DNA from 4 places in the Fictibacillus sp. KU28468 genome. Region 2 is predicted to be linked to each of the others. Evidence: predicted binding sites of a transcription regulator. Region 2 holds the regulator's gene; each other region holds the start of a gene.

Region 1 (3,162 bases), 1.7 Mb from region 2:
GGGGTTTAATTCTTTAACTACTTTGTAAACTGGATAATAATTCTTTTCAGATGTAACTACGTACACTAAGTTAAACGCACTTGAATAATCGTCTAATTGGTACACTAATCTATCAAGGTTATCTAAATCAGTTTTTATTTCATAAACCATCCCTTTATTACGATTAATTAAAACAAAATCTGCTTTTGATTTTTTAACAATAACTTCAGCAAATGCAGCGGTTGTTGTTAAACTGTACTTACCCAATACTAACTTATTAAATAAAGTGTTTTTAAAGAAAAATTCATTTCTATAACCATTCTTTAAAAAATTATAATTTTTCTTAAGTTCCTCATTAAAAACCTTTGAATCAAATACGTCTGTAAACAATTTATCCATTAAAAATTTTTTGCTAAAAAATCTGTTTATGTACATATAATCCAAATTAATCACACTTTCCTAACTACTACAGCATTTAAATATATTAATACAGGGTATATAATGTCAACATGAAATAAATCTAGTAATATTATCCCATACAAAACCAATAAATCACAAATAGAATATAAAAATTTGCTTAGCGGATTAATGACTGACCTAGAACAATTTTATATGTTGTCTGGGATTATTGTTCTCCAATAGTCTTCTTTAGAATCTTTTATCTCATATTTCCCTATCCCTTATATTACCTCCTATAGATTTAACATAATGGTCTAGTTATTGTACTAATACCTATCTGAAAGGGGGTGCTTTCCACTAAAATAATAATAGTGTTTGTTGACATTACAATATGCTGCTTCACTCCCACAAGTCGGTTTATTTTATTGCGTATAAAAGTTAATTTTTGTTGTCCAAATACTGTCTATTGAGGTATTTCTTTCGTGCGCTAAAAAACATGCTAATTAATTTAATAAGAAACTAATGGGATATAGTATTTTAGGTCTATTCCGTCTGCTTATTCTGGGGGAATCTCAAGAACATGCCTTTTTATTGCTTCATATATGGATGCTCAAATATAGCAGAAAGCTGTAAAGATTACGATGGAGAGTGTTGAATCAATTTTCTCATTTGCAAATGGTATATAATCTTTCAAAAAGCCTATATCATTTGTTTTTGTCTGGCTGTTTTTTCTTTTTATTCTTCTCTTTTTACTGTTTTTAGACATACACTTTAATACCTCCTTTAACAGAGGTGTTCCACTGACCTTCTTTTAGAAAACAAGATTTTACAATAAAGGTTAAAACCCACCCGTTTACAAGAACACTTGTTCGGTTGTATTATATTCTAAAGGAGGTGGGTATTATGATTAGAGATCGTGGCGCAATTAAATGGACTGCTATGATGCTGCCCGAACATGTAAAGCAACTAAGGGAGTTTGATTTAGAACAAAATGAAAAAGTGAAACCTGAACTTGATGAACAACAATTGGAGTTAATTGAAGAAACAATATGTGAAGCAATGGCTGAAGACTTATTCTTATGTATTACATACTTTAAGTACCATGATTTTCACTTACTTATTGGAAAAGTACACTATCTTGATGACTCTAAACGTGAGTGGAGGATTGTGGACTACCACAATGAACTACATAAAATTAATCTTGATGATTTGGTGGATGTGAAATTTCATTAACCTTTAATATATATACAGAAGCATTCTTAAGGATTTACGCTTTTTGGTGTGAAAAGACCTCCTTAAGAAACAAAAAAGCACCCTCTTTGGAGTGCTTTTTTCTTACGCATTATGTTTGTCTAAATAAGACTGAAATTTTGGAGCATGACCATACAATGCTTCAAAAACTTCTTCGTATCGTCCTTCTTCATGTAAGGATTGAGCAACTTCTTCTGCAAAGTGGTAATTATGATTTCGATGTGGGACAATTTTATAAATTTCAGATTCATAATGAACACTGCTTATTTTTTCACCTATATCACATGATGATCTTAAAGTATCAAACAAATCTAAAATCCTACTGTATTGTTCTCTGGTTACATCATGATCAAAAAGGACTCTATCGACTTCTGAATTAGTAAACAATAATCTTTGTCTAAATTCAATAAAATCAAGGCGTTGTTCTAATTCCTTTTCCATACAGTTCTCCTCCCTTCTACCTACTACTTTCGACCCGAAGGGAGTTATTTCCTTTTGACCATCTAAATTTTTCCATATTAACGGCTCAAATAAATGGTTATTAACTTGCGGGATACACTATTGATCTTAGATTTCTTATCTAACTTTTGATAAAGAATGATGGTGACGATGCCATTCAAAGTAATTAACAGTACTTTCGTTCCAATAGTCACATTTCTTTCCTACTATACTGTTTAGATAATTCTCTAAAGCTTCGGTACTTGTTTTACCATTTGATTTTACAGTTCCATTCAAAATTGTAATGTATCCTTTCTCAAATAAATCATCACAACCAAATTTACACATCGGCATAATTATATTTTTAAAATCCAGCTTTTCTTCTTTGGAACAAAGGGATCTTTTTTTAATATGTGCTGCCACTAAAAATGAAATCGGATACTCTTTTCCGCAAATTCCACAATTCGATGTTGTTTTATTGCGAAATAATGTAGTTCTTAAAAAACCTTGTTCAGCTCTACTCTTTGATTTCCCTTCAGTATCTAAGTCCTTCCAATCGAAGTTTTCAATAATATTCTGATATTCAACTTCACTAACTGGCTGTATTACAGTTTCACTATGAAGACCAAAATAGCTTAGTACGGATTCACTCTTATCTTCATCAAGAACTGCAAACCCTTGTACCTTATAATTTTCTGCATAATCTACAACTTTGTTAAATAGGGAGATTTGTATATCATGTTCTCTTATTTCATCTAAAAAATATATGTATTCCCATGTTTCTCCTTTGATGTTAAAACCCCAAAGATTTTGCGCCAATTGCTTATTTTGTATTTTAAAAGTTACAAATCCATATGAGTACAAGATTTTATTGGCGGAAAAGAACGTTACATCAGCTGGTTGTATTTTACTCCATTTATTAGCATTGACGTTATTTACACCCGGAGTGACTCCCCACGTCGGAACTAATCCGTCTGGGTACATATCCTTCAAATAATTGTACTCTTCAGAAGAAACAAAAGGTTTTATCCTTAATATATCTACAGGTCTTACCAATGTATCAACATAGTGTTCTCTGGCATCTTTATTTCCCGT
Region 2 (3,162 bases):
TAATTGGATTTAATGTGTCCATTGGTGGAGGCATGGGAATGTCACATGGAGATAAAGCAACCTATCCGCAGCTGTCAAAAGTGATTGGTTTTTGCACACCCGACCAGATTCTTGAGGTGGCTGAAAAAGTCATTACCATTCAGAGAGATTATGGAAACCGTTCACAGCGTAAGAACGCCCGCTTTAAATATACAGTCGACCGGTTAGGTCTTCAAACCGTTAAAGAAGAGCTGGAAAACCGTTTAGGCTGGAGTCTGGATGAAGCGAAAGACTTTTCTTTTGAAGATAATGGAGACCGGTATGGCTGGGTACAGGGTGTGCAGGAGAATTGGCATTTTACTCTGTTTGTTGAAGGCGGCCGTATCACGGATTTTGAGAACTGCAAGCTGATGACCGGTTTAAGGGAAATCGCGAAGGTCCATAAAGGGGAATTCCGTTTGACCGCCAACCAGAACCTTATAATTGCCAATATTACGAGAGAGAAGAAACAAGAGATTACAGAGTTGTTGGAACAGTATGGAATGCTCGACAGCCAAAAAGTTTCTGCGATCCGGCGCAATTCCATGGCTTGTGTGGCCCTTCCTACTTGCGGTCTAGCCATGGCGGAGGCAGAACGCTATCTTCCGGTGCTAATGAACAAGATCGATAACATAGCTGAAGAAAACGGCTTGAGAAACGAAGAGATTACCGTTCGAATGACGGGTTGCCCCAATGGATGTGCCCGCCATGCGCTAGGTGAAATTGGGTTTATCGGTAAAGCGCCAGGAAAATATAACATGTATTTGGGTGCAGCGTTTGACGGCAGCCGATTGAGCAAAATGTATCGTGAAAACATAGGGGAGGAAGAGATTTTAAAAGAATTGAAGATGCTGTTCCCTAGATTTGCGAAAGAACGCGAAGAAGGCGAGCACTTTGGAGACTTTGTGATTCGTGCGGGCATTATAGAAGCAACGACGGACGGTACAAACTTTCATAATTAATATTATCCTTATAACTAAAACAGCGACCCAGCCTTGTGTGCGGGGTCGCTGTTTTTTGCTTTTTTTTATTGAAGTGTTCGATATACACCGATTACTTTACCAAGTATGGTCACATTTTGCAGCAAAATTGGAGATAAAGCGGCGTTTTCCGGCTGCAGGCGAATGTGGTCTTTTTCTTTAAAAAAGCGTTTTACAGTCGCTTCATTTTCTTCTGTCATGGCCACAATGATGTCACCGTTTTCAGCTGTTGGCTGCTGCTTGACGACCACGAGGTCCCTGTCGTAGATGCCAGCTTCTATCATACTGTCTCCTTCTACAGTTAACATAAAAACATTATCGTCTCCTACAACGTGTTCTGGCAATGAAAAATATTCATCAACGTTTTCGATAGCTGTAATCGGGGAACCCGCGGTAACTTTACCGATGATCGGTACATTAACTGATCGCGTTCTGTTTATGATCTGATCTGATTCGAGGCCGAGCACTTCAATGGCCCTGGGTTTGGTAGGATCACGCCTGATCAGCCCCTTTTTCTCAAGCCTGGATAAATGGCCGTGTACGGTTGAGCTTGAAGCCAGTCCAACTGCTTCACCGATTTCCCTGACTGAGGGTGGATAGCCTTTCGCGTTTACTTCTTCCTTAATAAAGTCCAGGATATCGATTTGTCTTCTGGATAATTTTGTCATGATTACACCTCATTCACTGAATACTCTTGAAAAAAGTATAGCATGCAGGAACAAGATATACAAACATAAGTTCGAAGAAAACCCTTGTAAAGAACAGGTGTTCCTATTATAATAAAAATTAATAAGAACACATATTCGCAAAGGGGAGATATACGATGAAGGGATTTTCACCGGTATTTATGCTATTATCTATTGTTGCAGCAGGTTTTATTATGTTCGCTTATCAGTCTCACGCAGAAGGATCCAGAGAATATATGGAGATTATCGTTAATAAAGGTGATTCACTTTGGGAGATCGCCGAAGAATATACGAAGGACAAAGGTTCAAATTGGGAATTTGTCAACTGGGTTGAAAAGAATAACGGAATACAGGCAGGAACCATTACCCCAGGACAGAAATTAACGATACCCATCAAGGCAGAAGAAGACAGGTGAGGCACAATTGAGATCGATCATTTATTGCAGAGTAAGCACCGAAAAGGAAGAGCAGACATCCTCTTTATCCCGGCAGGAAGATGAATTGAGACAGCTGGCATTCAGCCATGGGTTCGGCATTGTCTCTGTCATAAAAGATAGAGAAAGCGGATACAGCCTGGAACGGGATGGTTTGTTTGAGGTAATCGAGCGGGCCCAAAACGAAGAATTTGATGTTCTTCTTGTAACGGATGATACCCGCTTGGGCAGGGGGAACGCCAAGATCGTTCTTCTTCACGAACTTCAGAAGAGGAACATTAAAGTTTATACCTACAGCAGCCAAGGGGAATACCATCTTTCCGAAGCGGAGTCTATGGTGCTTGAAATCGTTGCCGTTGTAGAGGAATATCAGCGCAAGCTGCATAACTTAAAGATAAAAAGAGGAATGAGGAAGGCTGTTCAAAAAGGCTATAAACCACAAAAGAATTTAAAGAACATCCATCATGGAGGAAGAGACCGGAAGGTACTTCCGGTTGATGAAATCATACGGCTTAGAGGAATGGATCTTACGTTTGCAGAAATTGCCGTTACGCTAAGGGGTTTTGGATATGAAGCATCAAAAGCGACAGTTCACCGCAGGTATAAGGAGTATTTAGAAGGTGCTCCGACTGGAAACTCTACTTAATATTCGTTACGATAGGGATATCGAAGAAAAAGGAGAGGTGTTCCATGCTTACACCAGATAAACTGGAACGGATAAATTTTCTTGCCAAAAAATCTAAACAAGAAGGTTTGTCAACAGAAGAAGCCAAAGAACAAAAGCAATTAAGGGAAGAGTATCTGAAAAACGTCAGAACTTCTTTTCAAAATAGATTGCATTCATTGAAGATCATTGACCCGGAAGGCAATGATGTAACACCGGATAAGCTAAAAGAAAGTAAAAAAAGCCAGAACAATATGAAGCATTAAGTAAAAAGGCCTGATTTCAGTACAAAGAAATCAGGCTATTTTGTTGTTGCAAAATTCAGAATTTCGTATATACTGTTATATAACAACTGTGAAAGGGGAGAACACCTTGGCCTT
Region 3 (3,162 bases), 450 kb from region 2:
GCTTTGCGTCCCACCTTTTCAGATGGTTTGCTCTGAGACAAAGGTCTCTTTTATTTATCCAATATAGTAATTATATACCATATAACCTATTTTTACCAACATCAAACACGAACCTTAGACCTATTTTTTCGTTTTCCATCTTTTGTACCATCGATAGCCGACTCGTACACCATTCAGCACCGGATAAGGAACTCTAAGAGGGAATCTATAAAAGAACGGCTGATAGATTTTATAATAAGCCTTTCTTAAATCTTTCCATTTATAGCATTCCTCTTTCTTGCAAAAATCTGAAACATCCACAATGATTCCCCGCCCATTAGAAATCATTACATTTTTCCCGTGAACATCCCGGGGAAAAAGGCCGCGGTTTCGAGCATAGCAGAGTGCTTCATCCACGTCACGAATCACGTTTTCGGAAATTTTCACCCCTTTATGCAGGCAATCATAAAGTGTTATTCCTTCGATTCGCTTTAGGATCAAATGGCGTTCTCCATATCCGTAACAGCGTGAATACCCAGGGTGCTCACCCAGCTGCCGGTAAACAGATATCTCTTCAAGCAGGTCTTCATGATTTCTGCCGTAAATCTTAACGACTTGGTCAGGGAAATCAGGATGGACGAAAACGGCAGCATAATTGCCGCAGCCCAGAAGCTCCCACGGTTGAGGAGCAAACAGAACTTCCACAGGATCACCGGGATTCCTGCTAATTATTTTTACTTCTTGTGTTAACTCCTCTGATAACTCCGTATACTTTTTCATGATTCACCTGGCCCGATTCCTAAGTCTCTCGCCGAAAGCTTTGAACAGCTCTGCTATTTGCGCTCTATCATCGTACCAAAAAGAAAATGTTTCATCAGCAATTCTGCTTTATTTCGAAGATGGACGTTCGGGAATCTCATGACTTCCTGATATCCCCGGATAAAAATCTGATATTCTGTGATGTCATCCACTGGCCTTCCATCCGTTACTTTAATTTTACGGGCCATCATTTCTTTTTTTACATCTCTTAATTCAAAACTGATGGCATTCATCACGTTCTCGATGAGGGTGACATACGGCTGCCTTAATTTGAAAGGAGAAACGGCTATCACTTTTAAATCACGGTTAAAGATGGTGAGCAGCATAGGATACATAATATATTTATCTACTAGTATACGATCTCTTTCATCGCCATATAACATTTTTGTTCCTCCCGATCGCCGTTCAACCCGTTTTTCCGGCAACCGACAAAATATTAGACAGCTTAAACGTACGGATTTGTTTTCGAAGACAGCAATAGGCGGTTAACGTTTCTCCTTCACAAGAAACCGGAAAAACGTAACGCTGAGTAAACTGCCCGCCGCCAGACTGATAGATCATCATAAAGGGAGAACGTTCAGACACACAACGCATCAGCAATCGATTCATTTTAGCCACCGCCTTACCATTTATTTATTCATAGTATATGCGAACAAACGTTCTTTATGCAACTAGAAAAATATGCCTACCCTTAGTAAGGATAGGCATAAACCCTAATATTATTACACGCTTTGCAATAATCCTTTCTGTCCCAGTGCCTGATGAAGGCTTCCTGCGATGGAAAATCCCTCAAAGCTAATTCCCAGAGCAACAACGGTCTGAGCAAGTTCTGGCCGCATGCCTGTCAATGTTACCTCCACACCGAGAAGCTTTAAGGATGTAATCACTTGAAAAAGGTTATGGGCGACCATCGTGTCAATGATTGGAACACCTGATAAATCAATATAAAGGTGCTCAATCTGCATCTCCATACATTCATTAAGAGCGATCTCCATGATCAATTTCGAGCGGTGGGTATCAATGGGGCCGACGAGAGGCAGGACCCCGACGGTCTGCGTAAGGCGGACAACAGGAACAGACAGCTCTTCAAGTGCCTCTCTGGCCAAGTCGAGCAGATGATTATTATAGTCGACATAGGCCACACTGAAAGAATAAACCACCTTATCCAATAATGGATCAATAATAGTCACAGCCTTCATGACTGTATGGTTATCGTAATCATTTCTTTCCACTTCTTTTCCAATGAATTCCCAGATGATCGTCCGGTAAAGCCGTGTAGAATCGAGGGCTGTATCAAGGGACAAATTGATTTCTACCGCAATTTCCCCGCTTTTTTTTCCCCATTCTAAAAATCTTTTTTCTGATTGTTCGAGGTTTGAGAATAATGCTTCACCGATGAATTGAAACAGTTCGATGCGCCAATCGATTAAAAGCTGCTTTTGCTGGTCATTCGGCGGATTGATCCCATTCTTTATCCGATTCTGCGTTACGGCCTCAGCAAGTTCCACTTTATGCTGAATAATGCAGTCTCCCAGAGCTCTTAAGTTCTTGTCCATCGTCTACCCCTCATATCGTTTATATTGTCCTATCATCATACACTATAGAAGGCTTACAATAAACGATTTCCTACCTTTGACGACGAGCCTCATCATAAGTGCCTAAATATTCTTTGATCTCTCCTTCATGAACCCAGGCCACACGGTTGAAGAGCTTATTTAAGAAGTACCGGTCATGCGAGACAGCTACGACAGTTCCGTTATATTCTTCCAGAGCATCCTCCAGGACTTCACGTGAATCAATATCCAGATGGTTGGTCGGCTCATCAAGCAGCAGCAGATTAACATCCTGGTGGACGAGCTGTGCAAAGCGAAGGCGGGTATTCTCTCCTCCGCTTAAATCCCTCACCTTCTTGAACACGGATTGTCCATAAAATAAAAACTTGGCAAGCAAATGCCTTGCTGCCCCTTCATCAACAGGAACAGCTTCACGAAAAGCAGACAATACCGTTTCATCCGGGTGACTGTTCAGTCCGGTCTGGGAAAGGTATCCAAGTTTAACGGATCTTCCAATCTCAATAAGACCAGTGACTTCCTGCTCCCCTAAGATCGCTTTTAACAAGGTAGATTTTCCTGTCCCATTGTTGCCTACAATTGCAACCTTTTCACCAAAACGGATAAAAAGATCAACTTGTTTCAGTATTTCCCTGCCAGGATAGCTTGCCGTCACATCCAGCATAGAAAGGACTTCTTTTCCGCTTCGATCCTTCATCTGAAACGAGATTTCTGTCTTTCTGCGGTTAAGTAACGGACGTTTGATTTTCTGCATCCTTTCTATAGCCCGTTCCATGCTGCGGGCCCGTCTGTG
Region 4 (3,162 bases), 250 kb from region 2:
GGACGCATAAATACCGAACTCAGTTGATGTTTTAAATCCAAAGCGTCGATAATATCTAAAATCTCCTTCAACAATAATTCCTTTATATCCTCTTTCAGAAGCTAATTTAATACCTTCCTGCAACATAAACGTACCAACACCTTGTCGTTGCTTTTCAATTGCCACAGAGACGGGGGATAACATTAAAATTTCGTTTTCATATTTATTACTTATTGGAAGTTTTGAAAGTATAAAGTGTCCTATAATTTCCCTTTTCTCCTCAGCAACTAAATCTAATTGTGGGATGTAATATTGTTTTTCCCGAATCTCTCTTACAAGAGATTTTTCAACTACACCATCTGAATAGCTCGTATTCTTGAATATTTCATAAACAAAATCTTCGATAAAACTATTTTCTTCTTGTTTAACAGCTCTAATTATCATCATAATAGCCCCTCCATTACCCAAGAAAGTTCAACCTCATTTACTAAATTCTTTAACTAATCTGCCCTTTAAAGACAGCTCCGTTTTCTTCAACTAACGCACCCGTTACTTTAAGTACCTCTTTTCACAAACTACTCCCAAATTTCATCTAATTTATTCGAGTAGAAATCAATTGCTTTTTTATAACCTAAAATTTCATCGTCAGTTGTTGTATCTGTTAAGCATTTTAATAATAACTCCATCGCTTTACTATGTTCGTTCAAATTATATAAGGTCATCGAATAGAAGATTTGAATTGCTTTATTGTTTGGAAATGATTCAATTCCCTTTAGAAATGTACTTTTGGACTTTTCATATTCTCCTAATGTTCTATATGTACTCCCTAATCCCAATAAGGCTCCCTCCAGGTCCTTTGAATACAACCCTAATTTAATTGCATTTTCGTAAAAGGGGACTGCTTTCGATTCTTCCCCTAATAAATCAAAACTCCATGCACATTGATAGTTTATCGATGCATCATCAGGAAACTCATGTACCAGTTTCATAAGTAATTTGTTGGATTCTTTATGGTTTCCACCTTTCCGTAATTCAATTGCTTTGTATAGCTCTTTTTCCATCATCCTCAACCCCTATACTTTATCTGTTTATACCACTAAACTGTTTTACGTTAGTTTAGGAAAAAGTGCCACCTCCAGCCTTGAAAACTTAAATCTGTCGAAAGCCTTCTTTTTTCTGTCATATAACTTGTTCCATGTTTCCTCTGTTGGGTATTCCGCATAATCCAAATAATGAGCCATAGCCATTCCTCCAATTACAACATATTTCCATTATAAAATACTTCATCTTGGCAACGTATTTAAAAATAAATCCTTGTTAAACAATGGTTTATTTCAAGAATAACAGAACCTCGAATGTCCTTTTATCTATACCACTAGTCCTTTTAATTTTATCGATCGTTAATGGAATTCAACCAAATTTAACAATTCCCTCTTCGTCTAACCCTTCGTTAATTATGGCAGGAGATAGCAGTCTAAATTAACCTCCTTAAATTTACCAGTTAAACAAGAACATACATTCGCATATAATAAAGAGAAACATAGTTCGGGAGGGTGTTAATCATGGATTTCATAAGAGAAAGCATATTATGTATTGATTTAAAGAGCTTTTATGCTTCATGTTCGTGTATAAAAAGAGGCTTAGATCCGTTAACCACCTACTTAGCTGTTGTTGGAGCTACCGATCGCCAAGGGAGTGTCGTTTTAGCTTCAACCCCCCTTATGAAAAAAAAATATCGTATCAAAACAGGAAGCCGCTTGTTTGAGATACCCAAACATAAAGAGATCCACATCGTAAATGCGGAAATGAAGTATTACCTTGAAATGTCTATGGAAGTAACCAAAATTTTCCATCGTTATGCAGCTAGAGAAGATATACACGTTTATTCCATAGATGAAGCCTTCATACGAGTAAATCCTGTTGAACGTATTTTTGGTGACAAATGGTCAATCGCAAGAAGGATAAAAAAGGAGATATTTGAAGAGTTAGGACTCACAGTAGCAATCGGAATCGGTGAGAACATGTTGCTCAGTAAACTATGTCTGGACCTTGATGCTAAAAAAACAACAGAAGGGATTGCCGAGTGGACATATGAATCAGTCCCTCAAAAATTATGGCCGGTTACCCCACTGTCTGAAATGTGGGGTATCGGTTCAAGACTACAAAATACATTAAACCGAATGGGTATCGTTAAAGTGGGTGACTTAGCCCACTACCCTTTAGAACTATTTGAAAAGAAGTTTGGAATCATGGGAAACCAGCTTTATTATCACGCTCACGGTATCGACCATAGTGATCTTGGTGCACCTATTATACTGGGCCAAATCAGTTTTGGAAAAAGCCAAATTCTATTGAGGGACTACACAGACAAAGAAGAAGTAAAGCATGTGATCTTAGAAATCTGCGAAGAAGTGGCCAGGCGAACAAGGTCTGCACACAAAGCGGGAAGAACGATTAGTTTAGGTATCGGTTACTCCAAAGATTCCTTCGGCGGCGGATTCCACCGAGCAAAAACAATCGATCAACCGACCAATATCACGATGGATGTCTATAAGGTTTGTCTTGAATTGTTTGAGAAGTTTTATAATGGCGACGTGGTGAGAAGTATAGATGTTAGGATTTCTAACGTTGTGGATGATTCCGAAATACAGTTATCGTTGGTTGATTTAGATAATCCTAAACGAAATCGACTAGGTTATACGATGGATGAAATAAGAAGAAAACATGGTCCTGCATCTTTATTAAGAGCCGTATCGTTCACCAAAGCAGGTACAGCTCTCCATAGAAGTAAGTTAATCGGTGGACATAAAGGATAAAGAGCTTGGCAATCGCCAAGCTCTCTCGTCCGCCTGAGCGGCTTTTTCTTTATTTGATAAATCATCTACTCCGCAAACTTCACAAAAACAGGAATTCGCAGCAACCCTGCTTTCGTGTAATTCCTATACTTTACGGTACATCAATTCGACAGCTTACTTTCATGTTAATCAGCATGTTGACCTAATCTGTTCTTAATTTCTGCGTGGAGTTCTTCGAGGGGGCGAGAGCTGTCGAGTTTTAAAACAGCACTCTTTGAAATTGCCATTTGATAGGATTGTTCCGCATAAGTACCCGCCATACTCTTATCTTCTTCCGACAGATATGTTTTACACCATTCTAAAAAGTCATTCGTATATTCACCATTTT

Evidence for each region. The regulator LexA, encoded in region 2, represses DNA repair genes until DNA is damaged. The targets are predictions, from matches to a motif close to CGAACATATGTTCG.
Region 1: a site for LexA is predicted at 1,237-1,250, ahead of OKX00_RS22025 (YolD-like family protein). Genes of this name have one in related genera too.
Region 3: a site for LexA is predicted at 1,448-1,461, ahead of OKX00_RS14925 (WYL domain-containing protein). Genes of this name have one in related genera too.
Region 4: a site for LexA is predicted at 1,488-1,501, ahead of OKX00_RS11320 (Y-family DNA polymerase). Genes of this name have one in related genera too.

What each region holds. Positions count from the first base shown of each region.
Region 1 covers NZ_CP110666.1:4,172,307-4,175,468, forward strand. The annotation lists gene OKX00_RS22015 (sce7726 family protein) at 1-378, opposite strand, end outside; gene OKX00_RS22020 (hypothetical protein) at 989-1,144, opposite strand; gene OKX00_RS22025 (YolD-like family protein) at 1,282-1,611, shown strand; gene OKX00_RS22030 (DUF1878 domain-containing protein) at 1,714-2,070, opposite strand; gene OKX00_RS22035 (HNH endonuclease) at 2,206-3,162, opposite strand, start outside.
Region 2 covers NZ_CP110666.1:2,434,865-2,438,026, reverse strand. The annotation lists gene cysI (assimilatory sulfite reductase (NADPH) hemoprotein subunit) at 1-980, shown strand, start outside; gene lexA (transcriptional repressor LexA) at 1,046-1,666, opposite strand; gene OKX00_RS12660 (cell division suppressor protein YneA) at 1,822-2,100, shown strand; gene OKX00_RS12655 (YneB family resolvase-like protein) at 2,108-2,764, shown strand; gene OKX00_RS12650 (DUF896 domain-containing protein) at 2,809-3,048, shown strand; gene OKX00_RS12645 (iron-sulfur cluster biosynthesis family protein) at 3,155-3,162, shown strand, end outside.
Region 3 covers NZ_CP110666.1:2,884,928-2,888,089, forward strand. The annotation lists cyclic di-GMP riboswitch class I at 1-42, opposite strand, end outside; gene OKX00_RS14915 (serine/threonine-protein kinase) at 121-759, opposite strand; gene OKX00_RS14920 (YhjD family protein) at 813-1,181, opposite strand; gene OKX00_RS14925 (WYL domain-containing protein) at 1,204-1,407, opposite strand; gene OKX00_RS14930 (STAS domain-containing protein) at 1,521-2,354, opposite strand; gene abc-f (ribosomal protection-like ABC-F family protein) at 2,425-3,162, opposite strand, start outside.
Region 4 covers NZ_CP110666.1:2,184,388-2,187,549, forward strand. The annotation lists gene OKX00_RS11310 (GNAT family N-acetyltransferase) at 1-426, opposite strand, end outside; gene OKX00_RS11315 (tetratricopeptide repeat protein) at 555-1,040, opposite strand; gene OKX00_RS11320 (Y-family DNA polymerase) at 1,542-2,795, shown strand; gene OKX00_RS11325 (AAA family ATPase) at 2,960-3,162, opposite strand, start outside.